DNA from 2 places in the Streptomyces sp. NPDC043685 genome. Region 2 is predicted to be linked to the other one. Evidence: riboswitches for the same ligand, from Rfam matches in the RefSeq annotation. Region 2 holds a riboswitch; the other holds the start of a gene.
The links. A riboswitch is a leader RNA that binds a small molecule or an ion and turns the genes downstream of it on or off. The one in region 2 is predicted to bind glycine.

Region 1: it holds a riboswitch for glycine, as region 2 does, so the genes downstream of both, gcvP (aminomethyl-transferring glycine dehydrogenase) here and gcvT (glycine cleavage system aminomethyltransferase GcvT) in region 2, are expected to answer to the same signal.

The regions. Positions count from the first base shown of each region.
Region 1 is NZ_JBWKCH010000005.1:710,279-718,306, reverse strand. It holds gene AC0665_RS20215 (DUF881 domain-containing protein) at 1-165, shown strand, start outside; gene AC0665_RS20210 (FHA domain-containing protein) at 227-1,180, shown strand; gene ftsR (transcriptional regulator FtsR) at 1,233-1,970, shown strand; gene AC0665_RS20200 (bifunctional nuclease family protein) at 2,056-2,529, shown strand; gene AC0665_RS20195 (MerR family transcriptional regulator) at 2,823-3,506, shown strand; gene AC0665_RS20190 (DNA polymerase IV) at 3,642-5,096, shown strand; gene AC0665_RS20185 (PRC-barrel domain-containing protein) at 5,015-5,389, opposite strand; glycine riboswitch at 5,503-5,598, shown strand; gene gcvP (aminomethyl-transferring glycine dehydrogenase) at 5,774-8,028, shown strand, end outside.
Region 2 is NZ_JBWKCH010000012.1:29,934-37,961, reverse strand. It holds gene AC0665_RS32815 (ABC transporter substrate-binding protein) at 1-1,348, opposite strand, end outside; gene AC0665_RS32810 (ABC transporter permease) at 1,419-2,426, opposite strand; gene AC0665_RS32805 (enhanced serine sensitivity protein SseB C-terminal domain-containing protein) at 2,754-3,554, opposite strand; gene AC0665_RS32800 (enhanced serine sensitivity protein SseB) at 3,724-4,512, opposite strand; gene AC0665_RS32795 (AAA family ATPase) at 5,478-6,155, opposite strand; glycine riboswitch at 6,377-6,476, shown strand; glycine riboswitch at 6,477-6,584, shown strand; gene gcvT (glycine cleavage system aminomethyltransferase GcvT) at 6,624-7,745, shown strand; gene gcvH (glycine cleavage system protein GcvH) at 7,850-8,028, shown strand, end outside.

The DNA.
Region 1 (8,028 bases), on a different contig from region 2:
GGCAAGCCGCAGGACCTCGAGCCGGCGCTCAACATCCCCGGAGGCGTGGTGCAGACTCTCGAGAAGGAACAGGCCACCGTCACGATCGAGCGGTCGACCAAGATCGTCGTGGACGCCTTGCGAGCAGCGAAGCGGCCTGACTACGCTCGGTCGTCCTCGCAGTGAACCGGGGGTGCATGGGCGGCGTCGGGCGAGGGCATGAGGTTGCGGGGGGTCGGCGCACCGAATGGGCGGTGCGTGGTGGAAACTGTCTGGTGCAGACGGACGTTGTCAGGATGTCCGGGTCGGCCAGAGTGTTCAGTCAGGGTTCGTCCTGCCCCACGGGCGGGTCTGTTTCGGTCAAGGGGAATCGCCCGTGAAGTTGTTTGCGAAGTTGTTCGGCAAGAGCGCGCGAGAGGGCAGCGACAACGCCACCGCCCGTCATCGCGCACAGCCTGACGCGGAAGGCCAGCGACCGCTGTTCCGGGACCAGGTCGGCGGCCCGGGCGGCGATGTCTCCGGTGGTCAGGGCGCTTCGTCGGTTGACCCTGCGCAGCCCGGCGGAATAGGTTTCGGGCAGCCGTCAACCTCAGGTGCGGGTGGAGCGTTCTCCGACCCGTACGCGTCCAACGCCCCCGGTGGGCAGCCGCGGCAGGAGGATCCGATGTCGGCCCTGGTGTGTACGAGGTGCGGTAACCGCAACGGGGAGAACAGCCGTTTCTGCTCCAACTGCGGCGCGCCGCTGCGGGCGGGTGCGACGCCGGAGCGTCCGTCCGAGACGACTTCCACGATCTCCATCTCCGGTCTCGAGGCCTACGACAGCGAGACCACCGGCCAGACGCCGATGCCGACGCTGTCCCCCGAGGCGCAGGCGGCCGTCGACGCGCTGCCGCTGGGCTCCGCGCTCCTGGTGGTGCGCCGCGGTCCGAACTCGGGCAGCCGCTTCCTGCTGGACGGCGATCTGACCACGGCCGGTCGTCACCCGCAGAGCGACATCTTCCTGGACGACGTGACGGTCTCCCGGCGCCATGTGGAGTTCCGCCGCGGTCAGGACGGCTCGTTCACGGTGGCCGACGTGGGCAGCCTCAACGGCACGTACGTCAACCGCGAGCGGATCGACCAGGTCGCGCTGAACAACGGCGACGAGGTGCAGATCGGCAAGTACCGGCTGGTCTTCTACGCCAGCCAGCGGGGCTACTGACCGGGCTGCGTCCCGCGAGGCCCAGCGAAGGTCCGTCCGTCAGGGAAGGTCCATGCTGCAAACACCGAGCGGCGGTGCCGGACACGGCGCCGCCGCCACGGACAGCGGGCTGATGAGCATCGGCACGGTGCTGAACGTGCTGCGCGACGAGTTTCCCGAGGTGACCATCTCCAAGATCCGTTTCCTGGAGTCGGAGGGGCTCATCGAGCCGCAGCGGACCCCCTCGGGGTATCGCAAGTTCAGCGCCCGCGACGTCGAGCGTCTCGGGCAGGTCCTGAGGATGCAGCGGGACCACTACCTGCCTCTGAAGGTGATCCGGGAGCACCTGGCGGCCAGGGAGCGCGGTGATGCCGTCGCGCTGCCGGTCGTGGGCCGCCGGCGTGACGGTGAAGTGGTGCCCGAGCCGTCCGAGGGGCCCACAGCGGCCAGGATCGGCCGTGAGGAGCTGCTCGCCGCCGCCGGGGTCGACGAGCCGGAGCTCAAGGAGTGGGAGTCCTACGGGCTGCTCACCCCACTGGAGGACGGGTCCTACGACGCGGAGGCGGTCACGGTCGCCTCGCTCATCACCGAGCTGGGGCGATTCGGGATCGAGCCGCGCCATCTGCGTGTGATGAAGGCCGCCGCCGACCGGGAGGCCGGGCTGGTGGACCAGGTGGTGGCCCCGCTGAGGCGGCACCGGAACCCGCAGACGAGGGCCCACGCCGAGGACCGTACGAAGGAACTGGCGGGGCTGACGGTGAAGCTGCACGCCGCGCTCGTGCAGACGGCGCTCGGGGTCCGGCTGCCCTGACGAGGCGGTCGTTCGAGGGGCCGGATCAGGCGCCCTGTCCCGGCCCGACTACCCAAACGTCCCGAGCACGGCCTAGGGTTGCTGTGTGAACGAGCTCGATGTCGTAGGTGTCCGGGTCGAAATGCCCTCCAACCAACCGATCGTGCTGCTGCGTGAAGTGGGAGGCGACCGTTACCTCCCCATCTGGATCGGACCGGGGGAGGCGACGGCGATCGCCTTCGCCCAGCAGGGCATGGCTCCCGCGCGGCCGCTGACCCACGACCTGTTCAAGGACGTGCTGGAAGCGGTCGGCCAGGAGCTCACGGAAGTGCGCATCACGGACCTGCGTGACGGCGTCTTCTACGCGGAGCTGGTGTTCGCCAGCGGCGTCGAGGTGAGTGCCCGCCCGTCCGACGCCATAGCGCTCGCGTTGCGCACCGGGACGCCGATCTACGGCAGTGACACGGTGCTCGACGACGCGGGGATCGCGATCCCGGACGAGCAGGAGGACGAGGTGGAGAAGTTCCGCGAGTTCCTCGACCAGATCTCGCCGGAGGACTTCGGCACCAGCAGTCAGTGAGTTCCGCGGTCGGCGGAAGCGGTCGGAGCGGTGTGTGGGCGGCCCGGCGGACGAAGTGGTCCGCGGCGGGGCCGCCCGCCGTATGTGTGAGGGTGAATTGCCCGCATGTGCCCGTGGCGCATGAGTGCGTCACACGGCCCGTGCGGACCACATTCGGCTAGCCTTTCCCCGCGGTGGGGCACGGGAAACCACTCTCAGGGTGATTATCACTCGGCGTGGCGAGTGTGGCGATCGTTGACGCACCCCTGGTGACTGCCTACCGTCGAGAAGGCAGGTCAAGGACGGAGGTCGGCGTGAGAAGCAGCGGCGACGGTACGGCTGGGGGCGGCCCCGAGCGCAGTCTCAGGGCGAGCGGTCCGTACCCTCCCCCCGGCTCACGGGCCCTGGCGGGTGGGGGATGCCCCCAGCCCGGCGGTGCGGCCGATCACGCTCCGCAGCGACCGACAGCGGTGCCGAGCAGCGGAGGGACGACGTCCATGGCGTCCGAGCAGATCGGCTATCGCGGCCCCACGGCCTGTGCGGCCGCCGGTATCACCTACCGGCAATTGGACTACTGGGCTCGCACGGGGCTCGTCGAGCCGAGCGTGCGCCCCGCCCACGGGTCCGGGACGCAGCGGCTGTACAGCTTCCGGGACGTCGTCGTCCTGAAGATCGTCAAGCGGTTCCTCGACACCGGGGTGTCGTTGCAGAACATCCGCACGGCCGTCCAGCACCTCAGGGAACGCGGTTTCAGCGACCTGGAGCGCATGACGCTGATGAGCGACGGCGCTACGGTCTACGAGTGCACCTCGCCCGACGAGGTGCACGCCCTGCTCCAGGGTGGGCAAGGGGTGTTCGGGATCGCCGTGGGCGTGGTGTGGCGGGACGTCGAGAGCGCGCTGTCCCAGCTGCACGGCGAGCGGATCGACACCGGCGAGACCCTGGTCGGGCCCAACCCGGCGGACGAACTGGCGCGCCGGCGCAACCGGGCCGTCTGAGCCGTCCTGCGGCGGGTGGACGGACGTGGTCGCTCGAGGCGGGACGTTTCCGCGCCGGGCCGCAAGCGGTTTCCCCCGCCGCTGTCGGGGTGGCCGCGCAAGGCGTTGTCAGTGGCGTAGGGCAGCATCGGAGGTGTGAGAACCGCGCCCACGATCCTGCATCTCGACATGGATGCCTTCTACGCCTCGGTGGAGCAGGCGTCCAAGCCGAGTCTGCGCGGCAAGGCCGTGGTCGTGGGCGGGCTCGGGCCGCGAGGCGTGGTGGCGACCGCCTCGTACGAGGCGCGGGTCTTCGGGGTGCATTCGGCGATGCCCATGGGGCAGGCCAGACGGCTCGCTCCAAACGCCGCGTATCTCGTGCCGCGCTTCGACTTCTACCGCTCGATCAGCGAGCGTGTGATGGAGCTGCTGCGCGCGTTGTCGCCGCTGGTGGAGCCGCTGAGCCTGGACGAGGCGTTCGTGGACCTGGAGGCCGGAGGAGTGGCCTGGGACGAGCGGTCGGCGCGGCTGGCCGGGGTGAAGCTGCGCGCGGACATCCGGGCCGTCACAGGGCTTACGGGGTCGGTGGGTCTCGCCGCCTCCAAGATGCTCGCCAAGATCGCCTCGGAGGAGGCCAAGCCCGATGGGCTGGTCGTGATCGAGCCGGGCACCGAGCGGGCGATGCTCGGGCCGATGTCGGTGCGGACGCTGCCGGGGGTGGGGCCGGCGACCGGCGACCATCTGCGGCGGGCCGGCATCACCACGGTCGAGGAGATCGTCGAGGCGGGCGAGGACGAGCTGGTCCGGCTGCTGGGCAAGGCGCACGGGCATGGGCTGTACGCCATGGCCCTGGCGCGGGACGACCGGCCCGTGGTGGCGGAGCGCGAGGCCAAGTCGGTGTCCGTCGAGGACACCTACGACGTCGACATCCACGACCGGACGCGGGTCGGGCTGGAGGTGCAGCGGCTCGCCGAGCGGTGTGTGCGGCGGCTGCGCGGGGCCGGGCTGTCGGGGCGGACCATCGTGCTGAAGGTGCGGCGCTACGACTTCTCGACGCTCACGAGATCCGAGACGCTGCGCGGGCCGACGGACGATCCCGCGGTGATCCGGGAGGCGGCGGCCAGACTGCTGGACTCGGTCGACACCACGGGCGGGGTGCGGCTGCTCGGGGTGGGCGTGAGCGGGCTCGCCGACTACACGCAGGAGGACCTGTTCGCGCAGGCGGCGGGGGAGCGGGCGGTCGCCGAGGGCCCGGCCGAGGAGCAGGCCCCGGCGCCGGTCGAGAAGCAGCCGGCGCCGGCCGAGCGCCGATGGCCCGCCGGGCGCGACGTGCGGCATGCCGAGTTCGGGCACGGCTGGGTGCAGGGCAGCGGCCTGGGGCGGGTCACCGTGCGGTTCGAGACGCCCTCGTCGGAGCCCGGGCGCGTGCGCACCTTCCGGATCGACGATCCGCAGCTGGAGGCGGCCGACCCGTTGCCGTTGGTGTTATCGGGGCCGGATGGGGGAGGAGAGGTGCCCGGAGCGGGGTCTCAGGCCGTCTCGTCGGTGCCCGCCAGCTTGCCGAAGTCGTGGTCGGGGAGCGGCGGCGGGGCGGCGACGTCGAGGCCGTAGTGGTGGTAGAGCTGCAGTTCCTGCTCGGGGGAGAGGTGACGGCCCACACCGAAGTCGGGGGCGTCCTTGATCAGGGCGCGGTCGAAGGGGACGTGCAGGGCCCCCTCGATCAGTTCGCTGGGCTCCAGGGGGACGAAAGCGTCCCTGCTGAACAGGCCGGTCCGTATGGCGGCCCACTCCGGTTCGCCGGTGGCGTCGTCGAGGTAGACCTCGTCGATCGTGCCGATCCTGGCCCCCCTGCGGTCGAACGCCTTGCGGCCGATCAGGTTGCGCGGATCGATATCGGTTCGCACGGGCCCTCCACATGGTCGCACCTCATCCGTAAGCACTACAAAACGGTACAAGTGCGGATGCGGCCACTCGAAGGTTCGTGCGTTGACCGCGCTGGTACGCTGGCAGCGGCTGTTGACCCCGTGCGGGAGAGTCCTCCAGACGTCATCGGAGGCGCCGAAGGAGCAAATCCTCCCCGGAATCTCTCAGGCTCACGTACCGCACGGACGAGGTCACTCTGGAAAGCAGGGCGGGTGTCGACGGCTTCCGCTCTCACCGACGGTGAAAACCGGGCGCCCTCGGGCGATCCGGTGAAGCTCTCAGGTTGAGATGACAGAGGGGGAGGCCGTCCGGGTACCCGTGCCGTGGTGCCCCTCGCAGGTCGTGTCGACCAGGAGGCCTCCGTAATGACCGCCCACCGCATTCCGCTCTCCGAGCTCGAAGAGGCAGCCCCCTTCGAGCAGCGCCACATCGGCCCCGACCACGAGGCCTGCGCCAAGATGCTCGCGCACGTCGGCTACGGCTCGCTGGACGAGCTCACCGCCGCCGCGGTCCCGGCCGTGATCGCGAGCGCCGAGGCACTGGACCTGCCGGGCGCCCGCAGCGAGGCCGAGGTGATCGCCGAGCTGCGCTCGCTGGCCGACCGCAACCAGGTCCTCGGCTCCATGATCGGCCTCGGCTACTACGGCACGTTCACGCCGCCGGTCATCCTGCGCAACGTCATGGAGAACCCGTCCTGGTACACGGCCTACACGCCGTACCAGCCGGAGATCTCGCAGGGCCGGCTCGAAGCGCTGCTGAACTTCCAGACCATGGTCGCCGACCTGACCGGACTGCCCACCTCCGGCGCCTCGCTGCTCGACGAGGGCACAGCGGCCGCCGAGGCCATGGCGCTGTCGCGGCGTCTGGGCAAGAACAAGAAGGGCCTGTTCCTGGTCGACGCGGACGCGCTGCCGCAGACCATCGCGGTGATCCGGACCCGCGCCGAGCCGACCGGCGTCGAGGTCGTCGTCGCCGACCTCGGCGACGGCATCCCCGCCGAGATCGCCGAGCGCGAGATCAACGGCGTACTGATCCAGTACCCGGGCGCCTCCGGAGCCGTGCGGGACATCAAGCCCGTCATCGACCAGGCGCACGAACTCGGGGCGCTCGTCACCGTCGCCGCCGATCTGCTGGCGCTGACGCTGCTGAAGTCCCCCGGCGAGCTCGGGGCGGACATCGCGGTCGGGACGACGCAGCGCTTCGGCGTGCCGATGGGCTTCGGCGGTCCGCACGCCGGCTACATGGCCGTCCAGGACAAGATGGCGCGCAGCCTGCCCGGGCGGCTCGTCGGCGTGTCCGTCGACGCCGACGGCAACAAGGCCTACCGGCTGGCGCTGCAGACGCGTGAGCAGCACATCCGCCGGGAGAAGGCCACCAGCAACATCTGCACCGCGCAGGTGCTGCTCGCCGTCATGGCCGGCATGTACGCCGTCTACCACGGCCCCGAGGGCCTCAAGGGCATCGCGCGGCGCACCCACCGGTACGCCACCGTCCTCGCCGCCGGGCTCGCGAACGGCGGGGTCGAGGTCGTGCACGGCTCCTACTTCGACACGGTGACCGTGCGGGTCGAGGGCCGCGCCGCCGAGGTCGTGGCCGCCGCCCGGGACAACGGGGTCAACCTGCGCCGGGTCGACGCCGACCACGTCGCCATCGCCTGCGACGAGACCACCACCCGCGCCCAGCTGCGGGCCGTGTGGGCCGCCTTCGGCGTCGAGGGCGTCGTCGAAGCGCTGGATGCCGCCACGGAGGACGGGCTTCCGGCCGGTCTGCTGCGGACCGACGACTACCTGACGCACCCGGTCTTCCACCAGCACCGCTCCGAGACGGCCATGCTGCGCTACCTGCGCAAGCTGGCCGACCGGGACTACGCGCTCGACCGGGGCATGATCCCGCTGGGCTCCTGCACCATGAAGCTCAACGCGACCACGGAGATGGAGCCGGTCACCTGGCCCGAGTTCGGGCAGCTGCACCCCTTCGCCCCCGCCGAGCAGGCCGCGGGCTACCTCACCCTCATCCACGAGCTGGAGGACCGCCTCGCCGAGGTCACCGGCTACGACAAGGTCTCCCTCCAGCCGAACGCCGGGTCGCAGGGCGAGCTGGCCGGTCTGCTCGCGGTCCGCGGGTACCACCGGGCCAACGGCGACGAGCAGCGCACCGTGTGCCTGATCCCGTCGTCCGCGCACGGCACCAACGCCGCCAGCGCGGTCATGGCCGGCATGAAGGTCGTCGTCGTGAAGACCGCCGAGGACGGCGAGATCGACGTCGAGGACCTGCGGGCGAAGATCGAGCAGTACCGCGACGAGCTGGCCGTACTGATGATCACCTACCCGTCCACCCACGGCGTGTTCGAGGAGCACGTCGCCGACATCTGCGCGCAGGTGCACGAGGCCGGCGGGCAGGTCTACGTCGACGGGGCCAACCTCAACGCGCTCGTCGGGCTCGCCAAGCCGGGGCACTTCGGCGGCGACGTCTCGCACCTGAACCTGCACAAGACCTTCTGCATCCCGCACGGCGGCGGCGGCCCCGGCGTCGGCCCGGTGGCGGTGCGCGAACACCTCGCCCCCTACCTGCCGAACCACCCGCTGCAGCCCGAGGCGGGCCCCGAGACGGGCGTCGGGCC
Region 2 (8,028 bases):
TCTTCAGCGACGCCTGGAGGGACTCGGCGGTGGCCACCTCGGCCGGCTTGTTGTTGCGGACCGCGATGGTGGTCTTGAAGCCGTTGGGCTGACCGCAGGCCTTGAGCGCTTCCTTGGCCTTGGCGATGTTGCCCTTCTTGTTGGCACCCGCGAGCTCGTACGGGTCGTACTTCTGGCCCTCGGAGCCCGGGACGGCCGGCGGCAGCATGTTGGTGCCGATGTCACCACCGGCGACCGGGCCGCCGCGCGCGGTCTGCAGCGACACGTGGTCGGCGCCGTAGATCACGGCCTTGCGGCACTCGATGTTGTCGAACGGCTTCACCGTCTGCGGGAAGACCGCGTAACGGATGTAGCCGGAGACCGGGTTGTCCAGGTTGCCCTTGTGCTGCTTCAGGGCGGTGGTGCGGCCCTGCGGCGACATGCCGGTCTGGTTGATGTCCAGGTCGTAGTCGCCCGCGATCAGGCGCGCGTCCATGTCGTTGGCGTTGGAGAAGAACTTGACCGTGATCTTGTCCGGGTACGCCTTGCGGATCGGGTCCGAGGCCTGCTTCCACTCGGTGTTGCGGACCAGCGTCAGGTCCTTGCCCGGGTTGTACGACTCGAACTTGTACGGACCGGAGGAGAACGGGTGCAGGCCGTACTTGGACTTGGTGTCCTTGTCCTGGCGGACCGGGGACGCCGAGGTCAGGGCCAGCATCTCCTCGAAGTCCGAGTTGGCCTGGGGCAGCTTGAAGACGATGGTCTTGTCGTCCGGCGTCTCGATGGCCTTCAGGCCCAGCTTGTCCGCGGACTTGTCCTTGTAGGGACCCTTGTACTCGCCCTTGGGGTCGAGCACGTCCTTCAGGTAGACCGGGCCACCGGACAGCACGTCCTGCGCCCAGACCCGCTCGATGCCGTACTTGACGTCCTTGGAGGTGATCGGCTTGCCGTCCTCCCAGGTGATGCCGTCACGCAGGGTGTACGTGTAGGTCTTGCCGTCGTCCGAGATCTTGGCGAGCCCGCTGGCGAGGTCGGGGGTCAGCTCGGTGCCCGCCTTGCCCGGCTCCGTCTTGCTCGTCACGAGCTGACGGCTGTAGTAGCGGGAGAAGTTCCACATGAAGCCGTAGTAGCCGCGCGTGGTGTCCCACGAGTCGGCGTCCTGGGCACCGGCGAACTTCAGCGTGCCGCCCTTCTTGGCGAGGGAGGCCTGGGCGACCTTGTTGTTCGCGGCGTCGAAGCCGGCCGCCCCGCCCTTCGACCCCTCGTTGTCCTTGCCGCCGCCGCACGCCGCCGTGGTCAGCAGTGCGGCGACCACGGCCGCAGCGGCCATGGCCTGCTTGCGCCGCCCTGAGGTGCGTTGGGTAGTCACGATCTCGGATCCTCCGGATTAGATGAGAGACGCCGTGCCAGGTGCCACGGGTCGCTGTTCGTACGGCAGTTCAGCGGGAGCCCTTCGGGTCGAGCGCGTCACGCACGCCGTCGCCGAAGAGATTGAAGGCGAGAACGGTGATGAAGATCGCCACGCCCGGGACCACCATGTACATGGGGTCCGAGTCGTAGTAGTCGATCGCGCTCGAAAGCATCTGCCCCCAGGAGGCCGTGGGCGGTTTGACGCCCACGCCCAGGAAGCTGAGTGCCGCCTCGGTGAGGATGTTGGTGGGGATCATCATCGTCGTGTACACGATGATCGGCGCGACCAGGTTGGGCAGCAGTTCCTTGAAGAGGATGTAGAACCGCCCGGCGCCGAGCGACCGGGCCGCCTCGACGTACTCCCGCTCGCGCAGCGAGAGGGTCTGGCCGCGCACCACGCGTCCGATGTAGGGCCAGCCGAAGAAGCCGATGACCAGGATCATCACGAACAGGCGCACGCCGGTGCCGGTCAGACCCAGCATCTGGTTCGGCATGACGGAGACCAGGGCGATGATGAACAGCAGCTGCGGGAAGGCCAGCAGGCCGTCCATCACACGGCTGATGACGGAGTCGACCCAGCCGCCGAAGAAGCCGGCCAGGACGCCCACGACGGTGCCGATCACGACGGCGACGATCGCCGACAGGAAGCCGACGAGGAGCGAGATCTGGGCGCCGTAGATGATGCGGGCGAAGATGTCGCGACCACTCACCGGCTCGACGCCCAGCAGGTGCTCGCCGCTGATGCCGCCCAGTGCCCCTGTGGGGGTGCCGAACAGCGGGTCGATCAGATCTTCGTGGTGCGCCTCGGGGTCCTGGCCCACCAGGCTCGTGATGACCGGCGCGAGCAGGGCGATCGCGATGAGCACGAGCACCATGATTCCGCCCGCCAGCGCGAGCTTGTCCCGCTTCAGGCGCTCCCAGGCGATGCGGCCCAGAGAACGACCCTGTACGGCTTTCGCATCGACGCCGACGACTGCCGCCTCTTCGGCCGCACTCGGAGCGGCTTCCGCGGTCGGCTCGTGCAGTGGTGCCGTCATCAGGCAGGGACCCCTCTTCTCAACCGGCGGTGGCCGGCCCGCGCATTTCCGCTGTGGCGGCGTGATCAGTCCGTCGTACACAGGGGCGAAACTCCCCTGGTGCCGGGAGTCTTCAACGCTTCAGCGTTTCGTTGCCAGACTTGGCGATGAATGGATGCGTAAACGTGATGCTGTCTGCGGGGTTCCGTTATCCGGACGGCGGGTAGCGAGGAACGGTCGCGGATGAATCGGGGCACTTTACGCAGACTAGGCGTTTCATCCTCTATCTACGCGCGGAGACGCGCCCGGGTCCCCCTCGAAGGGGGAGGCGGGCGGGAGGGCGAGGTGTCAGTACCTGCCCGGGGCCGGAGGGTATCCGTAGCCCGAGGCCGGGGCCTGGACGGGGGCCGTGGCGTGCGCCTCGCGGTCGTAGAAGGGGCGGGCCTTCGCCCGCAGCCACATGGCGACCGGGTCGTGCTCGTCGGACATGGCGACGGTCGACACGGGCAGCCCGTCGGGCACGGCGCCGAGGGACTGCTGCATCATCGCGCGCACGGAGTCCACCGCCGGCGGAGACGTGTCGTACACGTCCAGTCCGATGGCGAGGTACGGCGCTCCGAGCGCGGGCTGCACCCAGGCGCGGCGCAGGGAGCGGACGGCCGGGGTGCGGTGGGCGTTCTGCGCGAGCAGGGCGTAGAACTGCGGGATCTCGATGGCGGGTTCGGACAGCCGCAGCGGGCCGGCGGGCTGGCGGTCCAGACCCGTGGCGATTCTGCGCAGGTCGAGCCAGGGGATGCCGACGCCGCCGCCGGGCGCGTGCGGGTTGAGCCAGAGGCCGAAGTGGTCGGGATAGAGGGCGCGGGCGACGTCGATCCCGTCGACCACCTCGTACGAGCGGTTCCAGCCGCTGGCGGAGAGCTCCTGGGCGGAGGTCACACACGGGGCGTAGCCGAAGCCGTCGACGTCCATGTTCCCGTACTGGGCGTCGGGCGAGCCGGCCTGCCCGTGCCACAGGAGCATCCAGACCTGGCCGCTGTGCGGGGTCGCGAGCGCGCGCAGGAGTGCCTCGTAGGCGTCGTAACGCCCGGGCGTGACCTGGCGCAGCATGTGCTCGACCTGTCCGGCCGCGGCCGTGCCGCTCGCGCTCACCTTTACCGCCCCTTCGTACAACACCTCGACGGTGCCCTAGCTTAAGCCCGTGACCGGCCCCCGGGACTGGTGCCGTCAGGCGGTGCGGCCCGCGGGTGGCGGGTGGTGGAGCGCGCCCGGGCGGCGCGGTCGCACGACGACACGGCCCGGCGCGCCTCGGACGGCCGGGCTACCGCTGGTAGAAGGGCCGGACCCGTTCCCTCATCCAGGCGCCCACCGGGTCCTCCGTCACGTCCAGGAGCACCAGGTTGACCTGCCAGGGGGCCGGGACGGCGGTGACGGCCCGGGTGAGGGCCTCCAGTGGGAGCGCGCGCAGGTCGCCCTCCCACTGGGAGAGTTCGACACCCACGAACATCACGGGCTCGGCGGTCTCGATGACGGCTAGGCAGCGTCGGGCCGTGACGACGACGCCGGTGGCCTCGAACTCGGCGGACGCGGCGGCCAGGAAGTCCACCGGGTCGTCCTTCCAGTCGGGCTCGAAGAGGCGGACCCGGCCGCCGCTCGCGGGGCCGTCCAGCGGGGTCCGCCCGGCCCGGCACACCTCCGCCACGGCGGCCGGCGGGAGCGGGATGCCCACCACACCGCCCGGGTTGATCACCATCCCCGCGTGCGGGGGCAGGCCGCGGGCGAACTCCACGGCGGGCGCGATGGTGTACGACATGTGCGAGCCGACGACCTGGCGGAACTGCTCCTCGGAGCTGAACACCGGCACGAAGGCCTGACCCTCGATCTCGATGCCGGGCAGGTCGAGGGGGCCGCTGTGCGGACCGCCGCCGTTGGGCAGCGGGACCCACACGAAGCTCCGGCCGAGCACCTCCACGATCCGCCCACCGGCCGCCGGACCGGCGCCGAGGGAAGCCGAGAGCACCTCCTCCAGCTCGTTGCCGGGCCAACCGCCGTGCGGGTGGGTCTGCGTCTGCGCCGGAAAGTCCGCGGAGAAGTCCGCCGGGAAGTCCATCTGCCTACCGCCTGCCTGGAACCACTGCTGTGGCTCAAAAGGCTAACGGCTCGAAGAAGCGAGGGCCCGGCCGCGGGCCGGGCCGGTCCTCGAACCGGCCGGGCCGGGTCAGCGGGCCGGGCCGTATCGGGTCAGCGGGCCGGAGCGAGTCGGCGGACCTGGCCGTGGACGCCGGTCCCGGTCTGGCCCACAGCCGACCCGAGGTTCGGCCGGGAGGCCCGGCAGTGGACGGCGGGCCGGGCGGGAACGAGTCAGCGGGCCGGTCCGGATCAGCGGGCCGGGGCCGACGCCGGCCAAGAGCAATCGGCAGACCGCACCCCGGACGCCGGTCCCGGTCGGACCCACAGCCGACCCGAGCTTCGGCCAGGAGGCCCGGCAGTGGACGGCGGACCGGGCCGGATCGGGTCAGCGGGCCGGTCCGGGCCAGCGGGCCGGTCCGGGCCAGCGGGCCGGTCCGGGCCAGCGGGCCGGTCCGGGCCAGCGGGCCGGGGCCCACGCCGGCCCGGAGCCAGTCGGCAGACCTCGCCCCGGACGCCGTTCCCGGTCGGACCCACAGCCGACCCGGGGGTTCGGCCGGGAGGCCCGGCGGTCGACGGCGGACCGGGCCGGATCGGGTCAGCGGGCCGGAGCCAGTCGGCAGACCTCGCCCTGGACGCCCGTTCCGGTCGGACCCACAGCCGACCCGAGCTTCGGCCAGGAGGCCCGGCAGTAGACGGCGGACCGGGCCGCGTCGGCCGTCCGGGGCGGATCAGCGATCCGGACCCGATCAACGGTCCGGAGCGAGCCGCTCCCCTTTCCCCCCGCGCCAATGCGACGCGGCCCGCTGTTCGGGCCCGGCCTTCCGGGTGAGCTCGGCGTGCGGTGGCGGGCGCGATCCGGTCGGCAGGTCGGGCCGGCGCGGCTGGGGCGGCGGGGGTCGTTGTCGGCGGCCCGATGGCCCCGGCCGGTGAGCCGGTTCTGTGTCCTCAGCGGCCGGTGAAGCCGATTCGGTGCAGGGCGTTCGCCGTGTCGCGGTCGGCGAGGACGGCCGAGCCGCAGCCCGCGGGGAGCTCCCCGCGCTCCACCGCGCGCAGCAGCCGGGTGCTCGCCGCGCGGTGGCGCAGGAACGCGTACCGCGTGACGCCGCGCCCCCGGTCGCGCTGGCCGGCCAGGGCCTGCTCGGGGGTGACGTCGAGGATCAGCAGGTGCAGTGTGCCGCCCCGGCGGCGGGCCTCGCGGGCCAGCCAGCGGCGGACCCAGGCCTGGGTGCCGCAGTCGTGCACGACGACGCCCTCACCCGTGCGCAGGGCGCGCCGCAGCCCGGCGTAGTGGGCGAGCCGGACGAGCGGGCGGTAGAGCGCGTAGGGCAGGGCGCGCGGCACGCGGCGCTCCCAGCGGTCGCGGGCGTCCTGGGAGTCGATGCGCCGGCCCGGCACCGTGCGCCGCATCAGCGTGGACTTGCCGCTGCCGGGCAGACCCGTGACCACGACGAGGTCGCGGGGGCCGAACAGCAACGCGCGCGGGCCGCGCCCGGCACGGCCGCGCAGATCGCGGACGACCGGTGCCGGCGCCGGAGCCGGGGCGCGGACCGCCCGGACCGGAGCGCCGGCCGGCTGCTCGGGCAGCGCGATGCCCGTCGTCGCGTACGCGGTGGTCCTGTTCACCGTGATGTCCTCCCCTGGGGCCAGGTACGGAGTCCCATCCCCGCCGAGTGTAAAGAGAAGGTAATGCCGCAGGCCTCTCATTTACGTTCGCGTCCTGCAACAGGGCTGCTACAGGTCGCGGCACCGCGGGGGCGGGACTCGTGCACTCCCTGTGAAAGGTCCCCCTGCCGCGCCGGAAGGATGCGTGCAATGATGTGCCCGCCAACTGCATACCGGCCGTTTGAATCCGCGCGGGAGAGTTCCCAGCACCGCTGACGCTGGGGCGCCGAAGGAGCAAGTCCCTCCCTTGAATCTCTCAGGCCCCGTTACCGCGCGGGCGAGGCACATCTGAAAAGCGGGCCGCTGCGACAGCGGCTCCACCCAAGGTGCAAGCCATGGACCCGTGCGGTCATGGCGAACCTCTCAGGTTCCGATGACAGATGGGGAGGAACGACCTCGCCCCGTCATCGCCCTGGGAGACGACCGACCGTGAGCAGTACAGGAGAACTCCGTCACACCGCGCTCGATGCCCTGCATCGTTCGCTCGGCGCGACGATGACCGACTTCGCCGGCTGGGACATGCCCCTGCGCTACGGCTCCGAGCGCGACGAGCACACCGCCGTGCGCACGAGGGCCGGGCTGTTCGACCTCTCCCACATGGGCGAGATCACCGTCACCGGGCCGCAGGCCGCCGCCCTGCTGGACTACGCCCTGGTGGGCAACATCGGCGGTGTGAAGCCGGGCCGCGCCCGCTACACCATGATCTGCCGGGCAGACGGCGGCATCCTGGACGATCTGATCGTCTACCGCCTGGGCGAGACCGAGTACATGGTCGTCGCCAACGCCTCCAACGCCCAGGTCGTCCTGGACGCGCTGGCCGAGCGCGCCGCCGGCTTCGACGCCGAGGTGCGCGACGACCGGGACGCCTACGCGCTCATCGCCGTCCAGGGACCCGAGTCGCCCGGGATCCTGAAGTCCCTGACCGACGCCGACCTCGACGGGCTGAAGTACTACGCCGGGCTGCCCGGCACGGTCGCGGGTGTCCCGGCCCTGATCGCCCGTACCGGTTACACCGGTGAGGACGGCTTCGAGCTGTTCGTGAAGCCGGAGCACGCCGTCGAGCTGTGGCAGGCCCTGACCAAGGCCGGCGAGGGCGCCGGGCTGGTCCCGTGCGGGCTGTCCTGCCGCGACACGCTGCGCCTGGAGGCCGGCATGCCGCTGTACGGGCATGAGCTGACCACCTCCCTGACGCCCTTCGACGCCGGTCTCGGCCGCGTGGTGAAGTTCGAGAAGGAGGGCGACTTCGTCGGGCGCGAGGCCCTGCGCGAGGCCGCCGCCCGGGCCGAGTCCCGGCCGCCGCGCGTGCTGGTCGGCCTGGTCGCCGAGGGCCGCCGCGTCCCGCGCGCCGGGTACGCGGTCGTCGCCGGCGGCGAGGTGATCGGCGAGGTCACCTCCGGCGCCCCCTCCCCCACCCTCGGCAAGCCGATCGCGATGGCGTACGTCGACGCCGCGCACGCCGCGCCCGGCACGGCCGGCGTGGGCGTGGACATCCGGGGCAGTCACGAGCCGTACGAGGTCGTGGCGCTGCCGTTCTACAAGCGGCAGAAGTAGACACTGGCCAGGGGGCCGCCACCCGCGGCCCGGCCACCGTCGCACCGGCTCATCAGCAGTCCCCCCTTCCACAGCACTCCCGCGCGTACAGGAGAATTCAGGCCATGAGCAACCCCACTGAGCTGCGCTACAGCAAGGAGCACGAGTGGCTGTCGGCCGCCGAGGACGGCGTGTCGACGGTCGGCATCACGGAGCACGCGGCCAACGCGCTCGGCGATGTCGTGTTCGTCCAGCTTCCCGAGGTCGGTGACTCCGTGTCCGCCGGTGAGACCTGCGGCGAGCT